Sporosarcina pasteurii: one gene and its partner. The protein of the gene in region 2 interacts with the protein of the main gene of each other region in a pairwise test. Links are inferred from orthologs where the notes say so. Each region holds a gene or a part of one and is shown on either strand. Other genes may lie near its edges. The genes, in order: recA and AB1H92_RS02330.

The links.
Region 1: the proteins of AB1H92_RS02330 (region 2) and recA interact in binary tests that used the Bacillus subtilis proteins (3 or more experiments, as listed by UniProt). The link is inferred for Sporosarcina pasteurii from one-to-one orthologs.

Annotation. Positions count from the first base shown.
Region 1 is NZ_CP160452.1:2,020,898-2,032,330, forward strand. Bases 2,604-5,394 are described here. They hold recA (recombinase RecA), read right to left. Parts: upstream 4,638-5,394; coding sequence 3,570-4,637; downstream 2,604-3,569. Other genes in these bases: rny (ribonuclease Y), read right to left, coding at 2,604-3,265; AB1H92_RS09535 (competence/damage-inducible protein A), read right to left, coding at 4,824-5,394. Outside these bases: tRNA (N6-isopentenyl adenosine(37)-C2)-methylthiotransferase MiaB, read right to left, coding at 1-199; AB1H92_RS09515 (stage V sporulation protein S), read right to left, coding at 438-707; AB1H92_RS09520 (TIGR00282 family metallophosphoesterase), read right to left, coding at 793-1,590; more of rny, read right to left, coding at 1,709-2,603; more of AB1H92_RS09535, read right to left, coding at 5,395-6,062; pgsA (CDP-diacylglycerol--glycerol-3-phosphate 3-phosphatidyltransferase), read right to left, coding at 6,076-6,654; AB1H92_RS09545 (helix-turn-helix domain-containing protein), read right to left, coding at 6,886-7,773; AB1H92_RS09550 (DUF3388 domain-containing protein), read right to left, coding at 7,790-8,626; ymfI (elongation factor P 5-aminopentanone reductase), read right to left, coding at 8,733-9,467; EF-P 5-aminopentanol modification-associated protein YfmH, read right to left, coding at 9,454-10,761; EF-P 5-aminopentanol modification-associated protein YfmF, read right to left, coding at 10,754-11,433. UniProt on the Bacillus subtilis protein: Multifunctional protein involved in homologous recombination, DNA repair and competence.
Region 2 is NZ_CP160452.1:488,112-499,594, reverse strand. Bases 401-3,241 are described here. They hold AB1H92_RS02330 (YveK family protein), read right to left. Parts: upstream 2,267-3,241; coding sequence 1,535-2,266; downstream 401-1,534. Other genes in these bases: AB1H92_RS02325 (SGNH/GDSL hydrolase family protein), read left to right, coding at 2,424-3,241; AB1H92_RS02335 (CpsD/CapB family tyrosine-protein kinase), read right to left, coding at 823-1,533; AB1H92_RS02340 (tyrosine-protein phosphatase), read right to left, coding at 401-761. Also shown: more of AB1H92_RS02340, read right to left, coding at 1-400; more of AB1H92_RS02325, read left to right, coding at 3,242-3,242; AB1H92_RS02320 (LytR family transcriptional regulator), read left to right, coding at 3,243-4,169; AB1H92_RS02315 (nuclease-related domain-containing protein), read right to left, coding at 4,781-5,767; AB1H92_RS02310 (C40 family peptidase), read left to right, coding at 6,454-7,491; AB1H92_RS02305 (S1C family serine protease), read right to left, coding at 7,532-8,824; AB1H92_RS02300 (WecB/TagA/CpsF family glycosyltransferase), read left to right, coding at 9,087-9,818; teichoic acids export ABC transporter ATP-binding subunit TagH, read right to left, coding at 9,854-10,648; AB1H92_RS02290 (ABC transporter permease), read right to left, coding at 10,667-11,473. UniProt on the Bacillus subtilis protein: Required for YwqD kinase activity. May bring YwqD and its substrates into contact. Probably involved in the regulation of capsular polysaccharide biosynthesis.

The DNA of each region.
Region 1 (11,433 bases), 1.5 Mb from region 2 along the record:
GGCCATTCCCCATACCTTCAAAACGTTCTTCAATTTCAAAGTCATCGAAATAAGAAACTTCCTCTTTACCGCGTCTTCTTGCTTTCTTTAAAGAAGGCGGTGTATAAACAGTTTGAAAGTAATGACTATAATCTTTTTCTTCTTTATTTGCTAAACCTGGTTTTACTTGACCAGTGCTTAAACGTTGTTCTTCATTCATATTTTCGTTCCCCTTTCTTACAGTCCTTCGGGAATTTGTCCGTACTCATTGTACATTATACTGAACTATAGCGCCACTGTAAAAGAAGTGCTTAAGATTGTTGGAGGTTTGTCACATCCCCACAAAAAAGTTTTTCAGTAAAAGTCTATCATTATCAATAAAAAAACTACAAAGGAAAAATTCCTTCGTAGTTTTTTAATGTCTAAAAATATCTTTTACGCAACGCCTTACATTTTAATTATGCTCTCGCTGACTTTTGCACGAGCAATTTTAAAGCCGTGCGCCCCTCACCGTTAATTATTATATCTGTGAAGGCAGGTGCGCATGTTAGATCCGATCCACTGGGTGCTACGAAACCTCTTGCGATAGCGATTGCTTTCACCGCCTGGTTTAATGCGCCTGCTCCAACTGCCTGCATTTCGGCATAGCCTTGTTCCCTGATAACTGCAACAAGTGCGCCAGCAACAGAATTAGGATTTGAGCTTGAAGATACTTTCAATGGGTTCACCATTTTTCCTCCTTATTTTCCGATATCTATGAACGGATTTGTCCATAGAGTATCATATGAATATGAGGAGACTTTTAGACGCAACTCAAACTTCAAACGGTCTGTCTTCATTAATCATAATTCTTTCGACGTGGAGTGCTTTTCCTGTTGCATCATCCAACTCGACAAATAAACCGTTTAATTGATCACGACCTTTTTTAGGTACTTCAAACCGAACTGGTAAATTGGTTTGGAATCGATAAATGACATCTTCTTTTTTCATCCCAAGGATTTCATCATATGGTCCCGTCATACCAACGTCAGTTATATAAGCAGTACCATCTGGTAAAATCCGTTCATCCGCGGTTTGTACATGTGTATGTGTACCAACGACAACAGATGCACGGCCGTTTAAATGCCAACCCATCGCAATTTTTTCACTCGTTGCTTCCGCATGAAAATCAACAAATACAAGTGGTGAAGATTTCTGTGCTTCTTCAATCAATTCTGTTGCTTTAGCAAAAGGATCCCCGTGAGGAGGTAAAAAAGTCCTTCCATGCAAATTAATGACCGATAATGTTACATTATTTTTAGTAATTGTTGTCATCCCTTTACCAGGTGCCTCGTCTGAAAAGTTTGCTGGACGTATTAAATAATCTGTTTCGTCAATAAAATCATAAATCTCTTTATGATCCCAAGTATGATTTCCCATTGTGACAACGTCCACACCGGTTCGTAACAAATCGTCAAAAATACGTTTTGTAATTCCTCTCCCCGCTGCTGCATTCTCTCCATTCGCAATGACAACGTCTGGGCTATACTTCCTCTTTAAACGCGGTAAATAGCGTTCTACGGCTTCACGTCCTGGTGATCCTACGATATCTCCAATAAAAATAATTTTCATAAAAAAACCTCTTTCCTTAAATTTACGACCCTTATGATGCTTTCCCTTAATTCAACGGCTCTATTTCTATATCCAAAAAGAAATGGCTCCCGCTTTACAATGCACGGAAGCCATTCCATTATTTTGCATAATCAACTGCTCGTGTTTCACGAATAACGGTAACTTTAATATGACCGGGATAATCCAATTCTTCTTCAATTCTTTTTCGAATATCTCGTGCGAGTCGATGTGCTGTAATATCATCGATTTGGTCAGGATGAACAATAATCCGTACTTCACGACCTGCTTGAATCGCATAAGATTTCTCAACACCTTCGTAGGATTCTGATATCTCTTCAAGCTTTTGTAATCTACGAATGTAATTTTCAAGTGTTTCACTTCTTGCGCCTGGTCTAGCCGCAGATAAAGCATCCGCTGCTGCGACCAGCACTGCGATGACCGATGTCGCTTCAGTATCTCCGTGATGCGATGCAATACTATTAATGACGACCGGGTGTTCTTTATATTTCGTTGCAAGTTCTACACCAATTTCAACGTGACTGCCTTCGACTTCATGATCTATTGCTTTTCCAATATCATGAAGAAGTCCTGCACGCCTTGCAAGTGTTACATCTTCGCCAAGTTCAGCTGCTAAGAGTCCTGTTAAATAGGCAACTTCCGTTGAGTGTTTCAAGACGTTTTGTCCATAACTCGTACGGAAACGCAATCTACCGAGAATCTTAATGAGATCCGGGTGAAGGTTATGAACCCCGATATCGAACGTTGTCTGCTCTCCAGTTTCCCGAATAAGCTCGTCCACTTCACGTCTCGACTTATCGACCATTTCTTCAATTCTAGCCGGGTGAATTCGACCATCCTGCACCAATTTTTCAAGTGCGAGTCGAGCTGTTTCCCGTCTGACTGGATCAAAGCCCGATAAGACGACTGCTTCCGGTGTATCATCGATAATTAAATCGATTCCGGTTAACGTTTCTAGTGTCCGGATATTACGTCCTTCACGGCCAATAATTCGACCTTTCATTTCATCATTTGGTAAGTTTACTACCGATACGGTTGTTTCAGCAACATGGTCCGCTGCGAATCGTTGCATAGCGACAGAAAGAATTTCGCGCGCTTTCTTATCGGCTTCTTCTTTTGCTTGCAACTCTGACTCTTTCGTCATGACGGCGATATCTGTAGAAAGTTCTTTCTCCACTTCTGTGAGAATAATTTGCTTCGCTTCTTCTCTCGTAAGTGAAGATATTCTTTCAAGTTCCGTCTGTTGAACGTTAACGAGTTCTTCCGCCTTGCGTTCCATTCGTTCAATATGCTGTTGTCGTCCAGTATACGCTTCTTCCTTGCGTTCCAGACTCGCTTCTCTTTTATTGAGCGTATTTTCTTTGCGATCGAGGTTTTCTTCTCTTTGCAAATGACGGTTCTCTTGTTTTTGCAACTCAGCCCGTCGCTCGCGGATTTCAGCCTCCGCATCAAGTCTCAATTTGTGAGTTTCATCCTTCGCTTCCAATAGTGCCTCTCTTTTCATTGCCTCCGCTTCACGTTTTGCCTCTTCGACAATCGCTTCTGCCGAGTGTTTGGCACCTGTCACTTTTGATTCATTCACTTTTCGATTAACAAAATAGAGTACAACGGCACCGACGATGAAACCTAGCAAAGCGGAGATGATGATTTCTAGCATCCTGGTCACCTCCTATTGCTTCTCTTTTCATGTTAGTCGGCTCGTACATCAAATTACAATATACTGCCAAATTTAATTCATTATAGTATACAATTATACACTTTTAATTGTAGCGATGTAAAAATGACATGTCAAGGATTGACAAGCATTGACCTACTTTTATTTAATGATTAATTTCTTTTAACGTGAGCGCAGTTCTTATCCTTGCTTCACTTACTTCTCTAGTGAATCAAATCACTTCTGAGGTTCAGTTGAAAAAAGCTCACCCTCTGAGAGGATGAGCACTAAAAAAACAATTGTACGATTACTTCTTTTTATCTTCTAATAATAGTTCAAGTTCTTCATCTGCTTCATCAACATCATGACCATCAATAATTTCAGCCGCGCCATCAAGACCATAGAATGCTCTGATTTTCTGATCAATTTCTGCCTTAATATCAGGGTTTTCAATTAAAAACTGCTTCGCATTTTCTCTTCCTTGTCCAAGTCTTTCACCTTCATACGAATACCACGCACCGCTCTTTTGAACGACTTCTGTTTCTGCACCAAGGTCGATAATTTCGCCTTCTTGCGAAATACCCTGTCCATACATAATATCGACTTCTGCCGTGCGGAACGGAGGCGCAACTTTATTTTTCACAACTCGAATACGCGTTTTGTTCCCGACAATATCTGTACCTTGTTTAATCGCTTCTCCTCGACGAACGTCGATACGAACAGAAGAGTAAAACTTTAACGCACGGCCACCCGGTGTAACTTCCGGACTCCCAAACATAACGCCGACTTTTTCACGAATCTGGTTAATAAAAATAGCGTTTGTTCTTGACTTGTTAATTGCACCAGATAACTTACGAAGTGCCTGTGACATGAGACGAGCCTGTAGACCAACATGGGAATCCCCCATCTCGCCTTCTATCTCAGCTTTTGGTACAAGTGCAGCAACTGAGTCAACAACAATAATATCAATTGCACCACTACGTACTAATGCCTCACAAATTTCAAGGGCCTGCTCCCCCGTATCCGGCTGCGAAAGTAACAACTCGTCAATATTAACGCCAAGTTTCTTAGCATACTCCGGATCTAGCGCATGCTCTGCATCGATGAATGCGGCTGACCCACCTTCTGCCTGTGCAGCGGCAATCGCATGAAGTGCAACTGTCGTTTTACCTGAACTCTCAGGACCATATATTTCAACAACACGTCCACGTGGGTATCCGCCCACCCCTAGTGCAAGGTCTAATGCAAGTGAACCACTTGAAACAGTTGAAATTTTACGATCTGTTTGTTCGCCAAGTTTCATGACGGAACCTTTTCCAAACTGTTTTTCAATATCTTTTAACGCTTTATCTAAAGCGGCTTTGCGATCGCTCAAATTTATTTCCTCCCTAAGTTCATCCTCGTTTTATTTCTAAACTAATTATACCTCTTTATTCTTAAATACACAACAAAAATGCGAACATCTATTCGAAAACATTTAGAAAATGGCATTTTCGTCGAAGAATTCATGTTAATATGCATTTTTCATTGCGAATAGACATGAAAAATAATAACTTTCTTCCTACTTAGTTAACAGCTTGATTAGATAATACAAAGCAAATCTTGCCGTTCGGTGACGATTGGCATTTCTTGAACCTGAAAGTAATAGCTTATACGTCATTGGAACCCGATTAGGTAACGCTATCCCGATCCAGACTGTTCCTGCCGGTTCACCATCATGTGGTGTTGGACCAGCTGCACCTGTTATTCCGATACCAATATTCGTATTAAACTTCTCTTGAACTTTTAATGCCAATGAAGCAGCACATTCACTACTGACAATTCCATGTTCTTCCAATAGTTTTTTGTCCACACCAAGTTGTTCAACTTTTGCTTCTTCATTATAAACGACGAGACCGCCTGCCAATGCTGAACTGACCCCTGGCTCTTTCGCTAACTCTGCTAGAAAGAGACCCGCTGTTAAGCTTTCAGCAGCTGCTAATGTATAACCATGTGATTGAAGCAATTCTAATGCTTTTGAGGATAATGTATCCTCATCCGTTCCAAAAATAAATTCGCCGACAATGGCGCGTATTTCTTGTTCAATTGGCGCAATCATTTTATGCGCATCTTCAATTGTCGCCGCTTTCGCAGTAATCCTAAGCGTGACGGCATCTGCCGTTGCTAGCGGAGCAATGGTTGGATTTGATTGTTTATCTAACAGTGGTTGGATACGATGTTCCAATTCTGCTTCACCAATTCCATAAAACTTCAAAACATGAGAAGTAATAATTTCTCTTTCTCCACTTTGTTCTAGTAAGTAAGGAATCGCTTCATCGACAATCATTGGCTCCATTTCATGGGGTGGCCCAGGTACGAGTATGTAATGTTTCCCATTATTTTCAACAGCCATGCCAGGCGCCATGCCAGTGCGATTATTTAGTACTGTGCTCCCATTAAAAACAAGTGCCTGTTTTTTATTATTCTCTGTCATAGTTCGTTTACTTCGTATAAAATACTGTTCAATATAAGTAAGCGCCTCTTTATCGCTTACAAGCTCCAAGCCAATATGAGCAGCAATGGTCTCTTTTGTCATATCATCTTTTGTCGGTCCAAGTCCGCCTGAAAAGATTAAGACATCCGCACGTTTTTCAGCAATTTCTATTGCTTCTTTTAACCGGATAGGATTATCCCCAACAACTGTATGATAATAAACATCTGCGCCAATCTCAGCTAGACGTGCTGAAATAAAAGCAGCATTTGTATTCGTAATTTGACCGAGCAATAATTCAGAACCAACTGCTATAACTTCAACTTTCATCACACTATCTCCCTTACATAGAGTCGAGTAACACTCTTCTATTTTTATAAAAATAGTCTACCCCTGACCAAACAGTAAATATCAGTGCAATATAAAGCATAATCATGCCGAAAGGAAAGCCAATTGAGCTAAAGAAAATGTTATTTAAGAGTAAGGATGCGATCGCAATAATTTGTGCAGTTGTTTTAATCTTACCTAGTTGATTCGCAGCGACAACTTCTCCGCCACCAGCTAAAATAAGACGTAGTCCAGTCACAGCAAATTCACGACTAATAATTACGATTACAATCCATGAAGGGGCAGAACCGAGTTCAACAAGTATAATGAGCGCTGCCGCTACGAGTAGTTTATCAGCCAATGGATCTAGAAACTTCCCCATATTTGTCACTAAATTATGCTTTCGGGCAATATAGCCATCGAGCCAATCTGTTAATGAAGCAACAATAAATATAAGCCCTCCAATGAAATGTGCTACTTCAATGGTTGTGCCGAGTAGCGCTATCGTTCCAAATTCAAAATCGACTAACATAAAAACCATAAAAATCGGTATGAGAATAATTCTAGATATTGTAATTTTATTTGGTAAATTCAAGTGGTACACCTTTCCTTTCAAAAAAAGATCATTGTCATATTTAACATTGTGCTTATTGAGATCTATTTTAATAATAGACTCAGGCAGCAAAAACCAAACCTTACTAGCCTTTAATAAATTTAAGCATTCACCTATATAAATGATGCCTAGTACTTTAAATAAACGCATAAAACAACTGTAGACAAAGTCAACGAACTTTGTCTACAGTTTAGATTACGAGAACAACCCCAATTATTCCTTATTGTATTCGATAATAATATTTTGTGGGACTGTATCGGATGCATACTCAAGTAATTCGCCATTCACGTAAATCTCGGTTTCTGTAGGACGACCAACGCGAATACGAATTTGCTCTGTGTCTGTCACATCTACCTCAACTTTTTCTCCCGCTTGCATAATTCTTGCACCCGGCGTTCTTTCTGTCCGATTTTCGTCTGTCACGCCAATCCATGAAGGCCCGTTTGTGCGAATTTCAAGTTGGAATTCTTCACTATTTTCAAGTGAATATGTAGAATTTTCTCCTGCCACATTAATGTTTTCCAGTTTTTGTTGTTTCTCAACTTCATCTACTTCGTCTACTTCATCTACTTTGTCTGATTCATCTTCCACTTTTGCGTCATCATTCGTTTCTTCGGTGTGGCCCATTTGTGCCCCATTGTTAGAATTAGGTTGATCCTCGACCTGAATCGGATCTTCAGAACCAATTGGAACTTCTGAAGGATTTGACACATTATGTTTCCAAAGGAATGTAATGACTAAGATGATGACAATAATAAAAAGCGCAACAATAATTTTCGGCATAATTTCACTGAGTTGACTTGAATGTCGCGAACGCCTTCTTGTAAGTGTCGGGGATGTAAGTTGTTGCTCTTCTTCAGCCTCAACTGTTTCAGCACTCCCTTTATATAAAGAGAGCATTTCGTCTGCATCTAATCCAACTGCCTCCGCATATTGTTTAATAAATGCACGCACATAAAATGAACCAGGCATTGAACTAAATTCTTCATTTTCAATACCAGCTAAATATCTTTTTTGTATTTTCGTTATTCCTTGCAAATCATCTAGCGTATAGCCTTTTGCTTTTCTCGCCTCTTTAAGACGGTCACCAAGTCCGGTCACCCATAACACCTGCCTATCAAAGGTTAAAGATGTCGAATCCCCCCATTAATCCGTGATTGGACATCATGTGGTTTTTCTCCATCATTTCGTATGTAATTTCTTGATCGTGGTCTGTTCTAAGTTCAATTATATAATCGAAATCTTCGATACTGTATTCCGAATGTTGAACAAAAATATCTGGATGTTCAACCACTTTTATGGCTGGAATACGCATCATTTCACGGACCAGTTGTAAATGTCTTTCATCTGCCTCTTTCCTTGAGACAATGCCATCTAAAATAAAAATATTGTCTTTTGAAAACTCATCGCCTGCCAACGTCTTTCGAATGGTTTGCTTAATCATTGTGGAAGAAAGAAATATCCATTTTTTGTTAGCGCATACGCTAGCAGCAACAACGGATTCGGTTTTGCCAACGCGTGGCATTCCTCTAATACCAATTAATTTATGACCCTCTTCTTTAAAAAGCTCTGCCATAAAATCAACTAAGATTCCAAGTTCACTACGCAAAAACCTAAACGTCTTCTTATTGTCCGTGTCTTTTAAGATGTATCGACCGTGTCGAACAGCTAAGATATCGCTTAATTTCGGTTCGCGTATTTTTTTGATTTGAATCGTATCCATAGTGGATGCGATTAATTCAAAACGGGCGATTTGCGCATCGTCATCCGTCCTTAATAATAAACCACGACGAACACCACCATCAATTTGCTCGGGATTTCTACCATCTACGTTAGCATCCACGCTATTAATTGTCGTAATATTAACACGCAACATGCCAAGTAGTGATGCAATATCTCCGAGTAACCCTGGACGATTAACTTGAATTTCGTATTCGAGATACCAATTCCCCATTCGAAACACCCTTTCCGCTATTAGTAGGACGTTCAAAAATCAACTTAGTTCCATAATAACGGATATAACTCCTTAAGAAAAGGAAAGATATAAGATGCGGTAAAAACTAGATGTACCAACCGCCGTTTAACTTCAAAATTTCTCCCGTCATATAATCTGCTTTTCCACTTAATAAAAAATCAACGAGGTCTGCCACATGTTGGGGTGTACCTGTCGTTAGTAGCGGAATTTCTTGCATAATCATTTCTTTCTCATCTTCTGGTATACAATCGTTCATTCTTGTTTCAATCCATCCCGGCGCAATGGCATTGACACGTATACCTGCATAAGACGCTTCTTTGGCATAGGCTTTCACAAAGGCATGTTGAGCACCTTTAACAGCAGAATACATAACTTCGCCCGCTGCTCCTGTATTCCCCCAAATTGAACCGATAAACACAATATAAGATTCTGTGAACTTTCTTAAGCGTGCAGAAAGAAGGCTTACTAACTGTGCGGGGTTTTGAACATGAACCCTCCATAGTGCCTCCATATCTGCGGTCGTTGTCTCCGTTAGCAACTTATTCATCGATTGACCGTTGGCGATAACGATAGCCCTTGCTTGCTGGACCTGATGGGCTACTTGATTGGCGCCCTCTTCAAATAAAAAATTCCCTTGAACAAGTAGAAATTCAAGCTGAGGATAGCGTTCTGCTAGCTCTGACCGAAGTTTCTTCGCTTCCTCAATTCGTTCATTAAAGTGAATATAAATTGACCAACCACTCTTAGCAAGTTGGTGGCAAATGGCTTGGCCAATGCCACCAGTTGCGCCAAGAACGAGCACATAATTATTTTGCTTCATTGGATTGCTCAGCCGGAATCACTTTGAATACAGTATGGCCTTCTGTTGCGCTTAATGTTGAGAAAGCATCTTTTAAATGTGTCAGCGTCATTTTTTCAAGGGTAGGAACGACATCAAATAAGTCCATCTCATTAAATTTATAGCGCGTAAATTGATTCGCGATAAATTCTATCGAATTCAGTGAACGCATAAATTGTCCGATTTTTCGCTTACGAACTCTTTCCAACTCTTCTTCAGTTACCGCCCATGAAGTCGTTGCATCTTCAATTGTTTTTCGGATTTTTGCTTCTAATGCATCTGGATTTTCAGTATCAGAAACAATCATCGCAAATCCAAAACCATGTTCTTGAGAAAAGCTATAAGAATAAGACTCATCAATTAGTCCATCTTCATAAGACTCTTCAAAGAATGAGGAAGAACGTCCGAATAAAATATCTAATAACAAATCTACCGCTAATTCTTGTGTGAGCATTTCTTTACCCGAGATGTTCGTATTTGTACATTTCATCCCAAAGCTAAGTTTTGGTTTCGTAACATCCATTTCAAGCGTTCGTTCAGCAATCGCTGCAGTATTTGGCTCTTCTGGGAAGTTACGAACAATTTCTGATGGTTTGTCAAAAGTTTTTTTCGATTGGTTCTCTTTAATAAAAGTCATCATTTCTTCCGGCTCTACAGCACCAACAACAAATAACACCATATTTGATGGGTGGTAGAAGGTTTCGTAACATTCATATAAATGGGCAGCTGTTATCTTATCAATTGACTCAATCGTTCCTGCAATATCTATCTTCACCGGATGATTGTGATATAGATTTTCAATCGCTCCGAAATACAATCGCCAGTCTGGTAAATCGTCATACATTGTAATTTCCTGACCAATAATTCCTTTTTCTTTTTCCACAGTTTCTTCAGTAAAATACGGTTCTTGTACAAAATCTAGAAGCACTTCCGTATTATCGTATACTTTATCTGTAGCGGAGAAAAGGTAGGCAGTCCTCGTAAACGATGTGAAGGCATTTGCAGAGCCTCCGAGTACACTAAATTTCTGGAAAATGTCCCCTTCTTCTTTTTCAAACATCTTATGTTCTAAGAAATGAGCAATTCCATCTGGAACAGTTACTGCTTCTTCTTTCCCGTGAGGAATAAAAGTCCGATCAACAGAGCCATATTTCGTCGTAAATGTAACGAAAGTTTTTGAAAAACCTTTTTTCGGTAAAATGTATACATCAAGACCATTCTCCAAAGTTTCATTGTATAAGGTTTCCTGTAAGTTTTCAAAGTGTATTTTATTCATTCGAAGCCGTCTCCTTTCCCGATAGCAAATAAATAATTTCTAATTGAATAGTCGATGCCATCTCTTTCACATCATCTTTGGTGACAGCTTCCCATGCTTTTATTAAAGTATCTGCTGTAAAGTTTTCATCGAGTTCTTTATATTGATCAAATACTTCTATTTGCCCTCGAGCAGAGTCGAATGTGCTCGTAATACTATTCGTCAGCAAAGCTTTCGTTTGTTCCATTTCAAGGTCTGTAATTTCTCCGTTTTGCAATGCGCTCAATTGCTCTTTGATCAGTGTTACAGCTTTTTCTTCTAGCTCTGCATCAATTCCAGCCATTACATAAAGATATCCATAATGTGAAGAATAAGAACTGGAAGCGTAATAAGCCATACTTTCTTTTTCACGTACATTCATAAATAATTTACTATGGGCAAAACCACCAAAAACGCCGTTTGTAACTTGCATCTTTGAATAATCTGGATGATGAAACCCAACTGGTGTACTAAAAGCTAAATGAAGTTTCCCTTGCTTCATCTCTTGTTTTTCTCGTACATGCTGAACATCGCCACTTGCCTTATGCTCGTCTGTTTTGAAAGCTTGTTGTTGACGGCTAGGACGCGCTTTAAATGGTAATAACTCTTTCAGCTTTTGAGCAATTTCTTGTTCATCGATGTTTCCAACGACAT
Region 2 (11,483 bases):
ATGAATTGCCACCATTTCTTCTTTTCGATCGCTTGCGGCTCCAATAAGATAAAATCTTCATTCGTCAGAATTCTTGCGTTATTTTCGAGTAAAATATCTGCAAAATCATGATGACCATGTTTATCTAACTGATCTAACCCTTCTTCAAAAAACGCTGGACGCGTTTCAAGATTATGTACGTCAGTTCCATACGCATGAACTAAATTCGCTTCCACGAGTTGCATCGATAAACGTTGAACGTTTTTTCCAAAATGCCCCACTAAACTGCCCGATGTAATTTGAGCAAGTGCCCCGTGCGTAATAAGTCGCCCTAATCGACTGGGCTTTTCTGCAATAGCCCGGTTTCTTTCTGGATGTGCGATGATCGGTACTTTATTTAAATTTAACATCCCTTGAATCACGGATACTGTGTAAGCCGGTATTCCAGAAGAAGGGAGTTCGATTAATACATACTTTGAATTCGCTAACGTCAATGCTTCTCCACTTTCAATACGCTCGACGACTTTGTCGTGAATGCGAATTTCTTGCCCCGTTTGGAGTTGAAGATTGAGCTTCTCTTTTTGCATTTCAGCCTTCAGTTGTTCAAGTCCTTGGAGCACTTGTTGTTTAGGAACATCGTAATGCGGACTATAGGCATGTGATGTTGCAATGATATCTGTAATTCCTTCTGATTCCGCCTTTTCAAGTAATGCCAACGACTCAGCTACTGTTTCTGGGCCATCGTCTACACCCGGAAGTATATGCGCGTGCATGTCAAGCATGAAACCAACACCTTTACTAATTATTCAACAACAGAAAAGAGTAAAACGGTCTCTCACCTCTTTACTCTTCTGTCCCATAATATTGATAGTAATAATGATCTTTATCCATAATATAGTTATTTAAAACAGCGCCAATCAATTTTCCTTGTGAGGCAACAAGTGCTTCTTTCGTGCGCACAATGCTTTCTTTCTCGGTTTGCCCCGCATATAACACAAGAATTGTCCCGTCTGCTTTATTCGCTAAAATTTGCGCATCCGTCACAGATAACACTGGCGGTGCATCAAAAATGACAATGTCATAAGTTTGTTTGACTTCCTGTAAAATCGTATCCATCGTTTTAGAACCCAAAAGTTCCGCAGGATTCGGCGGGATGGGTCCACATGTAATGACGTCTAAGTTATCGATATCACTCATTTTCGTGACATCGGCTAAGGATGCTTGGCGTGTTAATAAATTCGATAACCCAAGTGTGTTTGTCATATGAAACGTATAATGTACAGTCGGTTTACGCATATCTGCATCGATGAGTAATACTTTCTTTCCTTCTTGTGCAAAAACAACCGCAGTGTTCGCTGCGACCGTCGACTTTCCTTCACTTGGTGACGCGGAAGTAATCAGAAGGGATTGTAAGGATTCATCAGGCATAGAGAAATTTACATTCGTTCTCAGCGTACGAAATTGCTCTGAAATAACCGATTTCGGATTCGCTCTCGTAATGAGCTTTCTTGCAACTGCTTGCATCACTTGCTTCTTTTTCTTATTAAAAAACATCTTACTTCCCCCTCCTTCTTCTATTCTTAATATTCATCGTCGCATTTTTCAAATCTTCGTCAGGAATTGGACTGATTAATCCTAATACAGGTAGTCCTAGTACTTCTTCTATATCTTGCTCTGTTTTCATTGTCGTATCTAAGTATTCAAGTAAGAACGCAATCCCGACACCTAACATGAGTCCAATGACAGCTGCAATCGCCATGTTCAGTTTCGGGTTCGGTTTAATCGGTGACGGCTTTTCCGCCATCTCTGCAGGTGCCAACACATTCACGTTGTCTACATTCATCAGCGTGACAATTTCTGCTTGGAAGACCGATGCAGTTGCATTCGCAATGCGGACAGCTTGTGCCGGATCCTCGTCCTGTACACTGATCGTGACGACTTGTGAGTTTTGAGCACTATTCACTGTAATTTTTCCATTCAAACTTCCAACAGATTCATCAAGATCAAGTTCATCGATCACTTTTGTTAAGATTGCTGAACTTTTAATAATGACGTTATATGTATTAATTAATTGTAAGTTCGTTTGAATGTCTTGAGAATTTAATGATGAGTTTTCTTGGTTGGTTTGATTGACAAGGATTTGAGTAGACGCTTGATATATTGGAGTTAAAAATGAAAAACTAATAATGCCGGCTAACGCAACAGCGATGATTGTCATAAAAGAAATTAAAGATGCTCTTTTACGAAGCGTTTTAAACAAATCTTGTAAACTAATAGTTTCTTCCATAATCTATAAAGACCCCTTTTAATAGTCGATAATTTATATACTGAGACAGTATAACATATCCCGACACAATTAAACATATGAATTCAGTCCAATTTGTGAGATAATCTATTTACATACACGAAAAACTATTCATTATTGTAGCATAAAGGAGTAGAATATGACTAAAAAAACAATATTTGCTTACATAGTACTAATCGGCTGTATCGTATTATTAGCCGGCAGTTATTTACAATGGAAAGAGAAACTGTCTTCATTCCATGGAGACACTGCTAAGACGGCAGCATCGAATGACAATAAAAAGACTGCGTCAGATGATAGCGATAAATCGAAATCAATCGATGAACGTGAACGTCTTCTATCATTGATCAAGCATCAAGATGAAGCCGTACAAGCCGTTTTTCTAAATCGCTTCGATGATGGTGAACCGGTAAAGTTTTTACTCGTTGGATCGAATGTCATGGAAGATGGGAATCCAGGCTATGCGGAGCGCCTTGATAATGCCCTTAAGAAAATTTATGGCACTTCCATCGAAACGACAATTATTTCTTATAATGGAACATCAGACAAATTTATGAATGATGCAGAAATCGATTTCGCGGAAGGCTACGACGTAATTTTATTCGAACCGTTTACGTTAAAAAATAATGGCAACGTAACGATTGAAGATGAACGTGCCCACATTCTCCAGTTTCATGAACAACTCGTTTCAGCCGTAGAGGATGCGGTCCTAATCTTACATCCCCCGCAACCTGTTCATAACGCAAGGTATTACCCGACGCAAATCGATTCTTTACAAGCATTCGCGAAAGAAAATAACTTTCCTTACATTAACCACTGGGCAGATTGGCCGGACTTCGATTCTGACGAATTTCTAGACTATGTCAATGAAGACGGTGCCCCGAATAATGAAGGTGCCGATATTTGGGCAAATGCATTAATCGAGTACTTTATCGCTGAAAAGATGGAGGAAGAATAAATGGGTAGAATGAATCGTAAAAAGAAGAAAAAATGGCCGTGGATCGTCGGCATACCAGCCGTCCTACTACTTGCAATTGCCGCGTATGTATTGATGGTTTATCTGGACTTCACAAAAACAGTAAAAGATATTTACGAGCCGATTGATCGAGATGTATCCGGAAAGCGTGATGTACCAGTTGTTTTCGATAAAGCAGATCCGTTTTCCGTACTCGTCTTAGGGGTCGACGAACGCGAAGGCGACTCCGGACGATCCGATACGATGATCGTATTAACCGTGAACCCAGAAACAAACTCAACAAAAATGGTCAGCATCCCACGTGACACATACACCGAAATGGTCGGTCGCGGATTCAAAGACAAACTGAACCACGCATACGCATTCGGTGGCATCGAAATGGCAATGGAGTCAGTTGAGAATTTACTAGATATCCCGATTGACTACGTCGTACAAGTCAATATGGAAAGTTTTAAAGATATCGTTGATGCAGTTGGTGGTGTAAATATCAATAATTCGCTAGACTTTAAACAAGGAAAACACATATTTCCAAAAGGGAATATTCATCTAAATGGTGATGAAGCGTTAGCGTTTATACGCATGCGCTACGAAGACCCACGCGGTGACTTCGGCCGTCAAGACCGTCAAAAACAAATTATCGAAGCCGTTCTGCGTGAAGGTGCATCCGTAAGTAGTATTTTAAACTACAAGAGTATTTTCGGCGCAATCAGCAACAACATCCGGACAAACATGACCTTCGACGAAATGGTCGACGTCCAGAAAAACTACCGAAAAGCTGCTGGGAATGTGGAACAGCTATACATTAAAGATGGCCAAGGCCAGAAGATGAATGGCATTTGGTATTACATTATGAACGATAATGAATTGGATCAGATTCAAGGTGAATTGAGAACGCATTTAGGTCTTTGAGCTTGATAGGGAGTCCCTCATCCGGTTGGTTGACTGGATGGGGGATTTTTTTGTTTTTTTGAGGGATGTGTGGCTGGATTGGGCGGAGATAATGAGGGATTCGGGGGACATATGAAAATTGAGGGAACATAATGGGGCTTGGCGCGGACATAGCTTAGCCGCGGGCGGACAAAACTAGAGTTTCAAGAGGACATCCGGGGATTGCGGGGACATAACGTGGTAAGGGTCGGACATATGAAGCGATTCAGAGGACATAAAAGGATTGCACGGACATCTTGTGGAATTGCTCGGACATAACACTACGGATAGCGGACATACAAAGAGATTCGACGGACATAGAGAAATTGGGAGGACATACCTTGACATTGCTCGGACATAAGACCGCGAAGAACGGACATCCGCATAGGTCCGAAGGACCTTCCAAGCGCGAAGCAACATTTTGCATGATTGCACTGAGCATCCTTGCAAAATACAACGGAAATCGCGTAGTTCAAAGTAAATTGAGTTACCTGTCAAAGCCTCCCCTTCCACTTCACAAAAACCTATTGATTCCTCGAACTCCCCTCACTTCAAAATTAAAAGGGATGCCGCGGCACCCCTTCCCCATTCAATTATTTTATTATCTTAAAAGGCCTCCCTTTCGGCCAGTAGTATTTAGTTGCTACGGACTTCCCTACTTTATTGAGCTGCATAGATTTTATTGCATAATAAGCATCGTCTCTATTTTTTAATTGTAAAAAATATTTACATTGGCGATTTGAAAGTGAAGGACTAATGAGCATGAACCAATCTTGAATGGATTGGCGGTAATTATTTGGCTCTGACATGTTGCAGTGACGACAATAACGCTGCTTGTGACTTTGATAGTCCATCGAATTGTTGCAGCGTGAGCAGAGCTGACCTCTCTTCAGTATATTTGGATTGATTTTGAAATAATCGCATAGTGGATACGTTTGATAGTTTGATTGATTTCGCACAATTAATTCTTTCATTCTGCTTAATTCAACCGTAGTGAAAATAGGCGATTTCTCTGCTTGTTCGCGCAAATAAATTGAAAGTCTTTTCAAGTGAAGAATCGGTGCATTGGATGGTGCTACTTTAACGGCAGCTTTTCGATTTGCCAGTACGATTTGCCCGAAAATTTCATAATTAAAGCCTTTCTTGGCTAACCAGACCTTTAAACTTTCTATCGCGGCCAGTAGTTGTGTAATCGGACATTCCATAATTGCTTCATCACCATTTAATTTGATTTGTCTCAATTGGTGTGGGTCTGTTTCAAAATATAGTTCACCTGTGATGTTTTTAATTTCCAGTATTAATATAAATTGCTTTGCCAATATCAAAGTATCTATTTGAAATGAATGCCCGGGGGCTAGGGAAAGTTGAACATTTGTGAGTACTATCGACGATTCGGGGAGCTCGATTAATTCGAGGTATCGGTCGACTTTTGTTTCTCCTGAAAAACCTGCTTCAATGTTGTATAGCTGCTGCGTCAAACCTAACTCATCTTTTCGGGGATAATTTTCAGGCAGACGAGCAATTAACCTGGGTAATGCATCGATCAGTATTGGTTTTTCTCTAGTAATCTTTATTGACACTCTTCCCCTTTCTAAATTTCAGTTTATTCTAACTACAGAATACCAAATTCAACATACAGCGACAAGGGGGAAAATTATTGGTTCTAGTGGGAGATTGAGAGGACATCTTTCGACTTTGCTCGCACATACGACGGCGAGGAGCGGATATTCCCAGGCTTTAAGCAGACATTAAGAGATTGAGAGAACATCATTCGAATTTACTCGGACATACGACGGCGGAGAGCGGACATCACCAGGCTTTCGGTGGACATTAGATGATTGAGAGGACATCATTCGACTTTGCTCGGACATACGACCGCGGAGAGCGGACACCACCAGGCTTTTAGCGGACATTAGGAGATTGAGAGGACATCATTCGACATCGCTCGGACATTCGACGGCGGGGAGCGGAAATCCCCAGGCTTTTAGCGGACATTAGAAGATTAAGAGGACATCTTTCGACTTTGCTAGGACATTCGACGGCGAGAAGCGGATATTACGAATCTTTCAGAGGACATTCCAATCCCATTAAACCTTTCATACTTCTGCGTAATTAGACAGCCTTCCCCCCTTTGTAACACAACTGTAATATATCTGTAATCTAAACAACGTTGTGTTTTAGTTCTATTCCCATTAAAGTGATACATAGGTCAAATTTAACATTTTAGTATTTTAATATAAAAAAATCATTTTTAGGGGAGAATATTTTGAGGAAAATTATATTTTCAATTGTTGCTGCAGGTTCATTGCTATTATCTAGCGCTACGATGAATGTTAATGCAAGCACAATAAATGGACAAGCTAGTCAAAATGAAGTTTCTACAACAAATGATCGTACTGCTATTGTGAAAGTATCCGGTACTAAAGCTACAGCTAAAACAGGAACTTTCAAAATGAAATACAACACAAACGTCCGCAGAGATGCAGGTACTAAACACGGGATTATCATTACAGCCAAAAAAGGCGCTGTAGCAAAAGCGACTCACCAAAAGAAAGTCGGGAAACAAGTTTGGTATAAAGTAAACGTAAGTGGTAAATCTGGTTGGGTTTTAAGTACATTACTATCACCACATAATGTAAAAACGACAGCTAAGAAAACAACTACTAAAAAGAAAGCCGCTGCACCTAAAACAACTGCAGCAAGCGGAACATACAAAACAAAGTACAATTCAAACATTCGAGCAAACGCAGGAACAAACCATAAAATTGTAACACTTGCAAAAAAAGGCGCGACTGTGAAAGTGACTGCACAGAAAAAAGTCGGGAAAACAACTTGGTACAAAGTTAGCGCAAACGGCAAAACTGGATGGATTTCTGGTACATTATTAACAAAAGCAACTGCTCAAAAAGCACCGGCTAAAAAGACAACAGTTAAGAAGGTATCTAACAGCGTAGCTTCATCTTCATTAATTAACAATGCGAGAGCACTATTAGGAACACCTTACCGTTTCGGTGGAGCATCTTTGAGCGGTTTCGACTGCAGCGGATTTACACAATATGTATTTAGACAATCTGGTAAAAATATTTCTCGTACGACACTAGGTCAGTACGCAGAAACTAAAAAAGTAAGTAATCCGCAACCTGGAGATTTAGTATTCTTCGCTGGGACATACCGTGCAGGTATTTCTCATGTTGGGATTTACTTAGGCAACGGCCAATTTATTCACGCAGCTGGAAAAAATGTACGTATTAACAATGTAAATGAAGCTTACTGGAAAAAATATTTCCATAGTTATAGACGATAATTATAAAAAAGCACAGTCGACTTCAATGTCGGCTGTGCTTTTACTTTGTAACGATATTTGTAATTTGATAGTCTCCATACTCATCAATGATGACCGTATACATTGCTTCATGGGTAATTTCATATACTTCATCACTTACTTCATTATGATAAACAAATGTCGCATTCGCAATAATCTCCGCCTCATCATCACCAATTTCTACCGTTTCAACAGAGGCTTTCACTGCATCAAATACCCGTTCATCTGCTGCATATTCATTAATGAGTTTAATCCCTTCACCTTCCGCTTGACTGCCAGGTCGTAAATAACTACGATAATACGTTAACGTACGATCATTTAATGAGTACGGAAGCAATTCATAATAGTTCTCGATAAAGCTTGTTAATAATGCTTCATCAAAATACGCGGCATCCAAATGATTCCACTCTTCTTCCACGACTTCGATTTCAAGCTTCGCGTTCGCAGCCCATTCATTTAACTGATTCATGACTGTATAAATAGGAATTGCATAGCCAATTTTCGGATTATCTTCTAGAATAATTGAATTAATCCCCAAAATCCGTTCCGTTTCTGCATCAATCAATGGCCCACCACTTGATCCTCTTTTAATTAAGGCATCCATTTCATATAAGTCCGTATACGCATACTCATCGAAAAAACTTTTACCGACACTTAAAATTTTCCCTTCGGATGAAGTGTTCGCGATATTCTCCGGACTTCCTAAAGCAAATACACTTCTTCCCGATTCAACTTTTGACAGTTCCATCTCCATCGGCTCTTTCCCCGCCAGCTCAGGAACGCGAATTAACGCAATATCGACACGGTCAGAGATCCCAACGACATGTCCAGTAAATTGCTGTCCATCACTATTCGTCACAACGACATAAGTCGCATCTTTCGCAACATGGGCATTCGTGACAATATCCCCCTGATTGTTAAATAAAAAGCCAGACCCTTGCTCCAAGTCCGTATCGATTGTATACACATACATCTTCGCATTCGCGATCGCCATCGCAATGTCTTTTTCTGGCGCTATCGGGACTTCCGATTTCTCGACAATCTGGACTATCGTGCCAATCTCTTCCTCTTCGGCAGGAGGTTCTTCTACCTCGGTTTCCTCGACTTCTTCAACTTCTTTAACTTCTTTAACCTCTTCAGGTAAAACAATCGCCACTGACATATCATTAGAAGATTTTGTTGCAAATTGCACTCGGTTTAATTGCGCCTCAAATACACTAGGTTTCTTAAACTGAAAATAAAGAACGACAAAAATAATGACTACAGCGATAAGAAAAAAACTAGATAACAGTAAACGTTTACGGTTACTAGCCACATCCCCACCCCATTTACACTTAATTCAATTACTAGATATAACGGATTCCCAGCCCGATTTGTTTCACGATTATTGCTTTATTATAGCAGATTGTGAAGTTTTATTAGCTAATTTCTTGATTTAAATAAAGAAGTTTCGAGCGCGTTTTTACATTTCAGACAAATATTACTGTTTGATTACAAACCACTTGCTTTACAAAAGCTATCTACCCAATTTTGTGGTATAACTAACAATAGACGACACGTAATCAAGGAGCTTTGCAATGGTTGAAAAAATCAATATATTAAATATTCCAATTTCAAATATACGTAAAGAAAAGTTTCTACATAAAATTGAGGAACACTTTAAAGATTCAACAGGAAATTTATTTATCGTAACGGCAAATCCAGAAATCATTATGTTGACGAAGGAATCGAAGGACTATCAAGCCGCTGTATTAAATGCGGATTATGTCTTACCCGATGGCATTGGTGTCATCATTGCATCCAAGCTATTAAAACAGCCACTAGAGGAAAAAATACCGGGATATGAGCTATTACATGATTTATTAGCATATGCACGCGCTGCTGAGAAGCGTGTGTACTTCTACGGGGCTAAACCGGGAATTGCAGGGAAAGCTGCCGAAAAAGCTTTTTCACAGTACCCAGGCTTACAAATGGCCGGTACGATGGATGGGTATTCCTCGAAAGGACAGGAAGCTGCTGATAAGATTGCCGCCACTAATCCAGATTTTATATTCGTTGCAATGGGGGCCCCATTACAAGAGCAATGGATTGCTACTTATAGGGCTCAATTTCCAAATGCAGTTCTTGTAGGGGTGGGCGGGAGTTTTGACGTCCTTTCTGGGACCCTCAAACGTGCACCGAAGTTTTGGACGAACAATAACCTTGAATGGTTATACCGCCTTATTACGCAACCTACGCGGGCGAAGCGGATGATGAAGATTCCGGTGTTTTTGGTAGAGGTGTTAAAAACACGAGCTAGAAAGAAATAAAAAAGCAGGTTCGGAATTTTTCCGAACCTGCTTTTTTATTTAACATTTCTTCTATCCATCGCTTCATCACGATACTTCTTTTTCTCCGCTTTACTCATCTTCGAATATTTCTTCAAAAAATCATCGTAGTTTTTTAGAACTGTAGCGGCTTCACCAAATTCTTTTACTTCACCATACTCAAGCCATAAGACCTTATCACAAAACTGCTTCATTTGTGATAACGAGTGGCTGACGAAAAACATCGTCTTCCCACGCTCTTTAAACTCGTGCATTTTCGCCAAGCTTTTTTCAGCGAAAGCTTTATCCCCAACGGATAGCGCTTCGTCAATAATTAAAATATCTGGATCTACTCTAACCGAAATGGAAAATCCAAGTCTCGACCGCATTCCGCTTGAGTAGGACTTTACTGGCTGGTCGATAAACTTTTCAAGTTCCGCAAACTCAATAATTTCATCTTCCATTAATAAAATTTCTTTTTTAGAAAAGCCGAGCATTAATAGTTTAAGTTCAATATTTTCACGGCCTGTGAGCTTATTATCAAGCCCTGCGTTTACTGCAATTAACGCGACATCGCCATTGGTTTTTACTGAACCAGAAGTCGATGGAACGATACCAGCGATAATGTTTGCAAGCGTTGACTTTCCTGACCCGTTTACGCCTACAAAACCGACGATATCCCCTTCTTTAACTTCTATTGAAACATCTTTTAATGCGTAAAAAGCTTCTCCATACTCTTTATGCGGAAGAAGTAAGTCGAGAATGCGCTCCGACTTACCTTTGAATAATTTATATTTTTTATAAACATTTTGTACTTCAACTGAATTCGACATAAATTTTCACTTCCATACTTACAGAAAGTCGATAAACTGACTTCTGAACTTTACATGCAAATAAGCACCTATCATAAACAACACAATTACTAATCCACAGAAGTAAAGTGTGTACATTGGATTTTCAAGGAAATACCAGCCTTGTCCCAACAATGTGTTTCGATATCCTTCTACAATGTAATAGAAAGGATTTAACTTCAACCATGTTTGCCAACTTTCGGGCAACAATGTGGGCGGCCATAAAATCGGCGATAAATATAACAACATTCTCATCATCGCTTGCAGCATCATTTGCACGTCGCGCACAATCGTTGCGAGCGTTGAAGTTATTAGTGTAATGCTAAATAATAACGCAATTGTCGCTGCCATGTAAAGCGGCAATTGTAAATAATAAATCGAAACGGGATACCCCATAAATTGTAAGATAATAATTCCTATCCCCAACAAAATAAGGTGCGGGTAAAATTGTGAGATGACGACATAATTAGGAATGACGCTCATCGGGAAATTCATCTTCGCCAGCATTCTAATTTTTGTATAGATAGAGCGTGTCGCTTTCATGACACCTTGGTTAATAAAAAACCAGACAAGGATTCCAGCAAATAACCATTGGAAATATTCAACATCCCCAATCGGTGCACGTTGCCGGATTCCAAAGCCGAAAACGAACCAATAAATCATAATTTGGATAGCTGGATTTATGATTTCCCAAGCTGCCCCTAGATAGTTTCCACTCGTTTGACTTTTAATTTCATAAACAGAAAGTCTGCGAACGAGATGAAATTGTTTTATTTGTTCTTTCAATACAACGATTGAAGATCTCATATATGTTCCT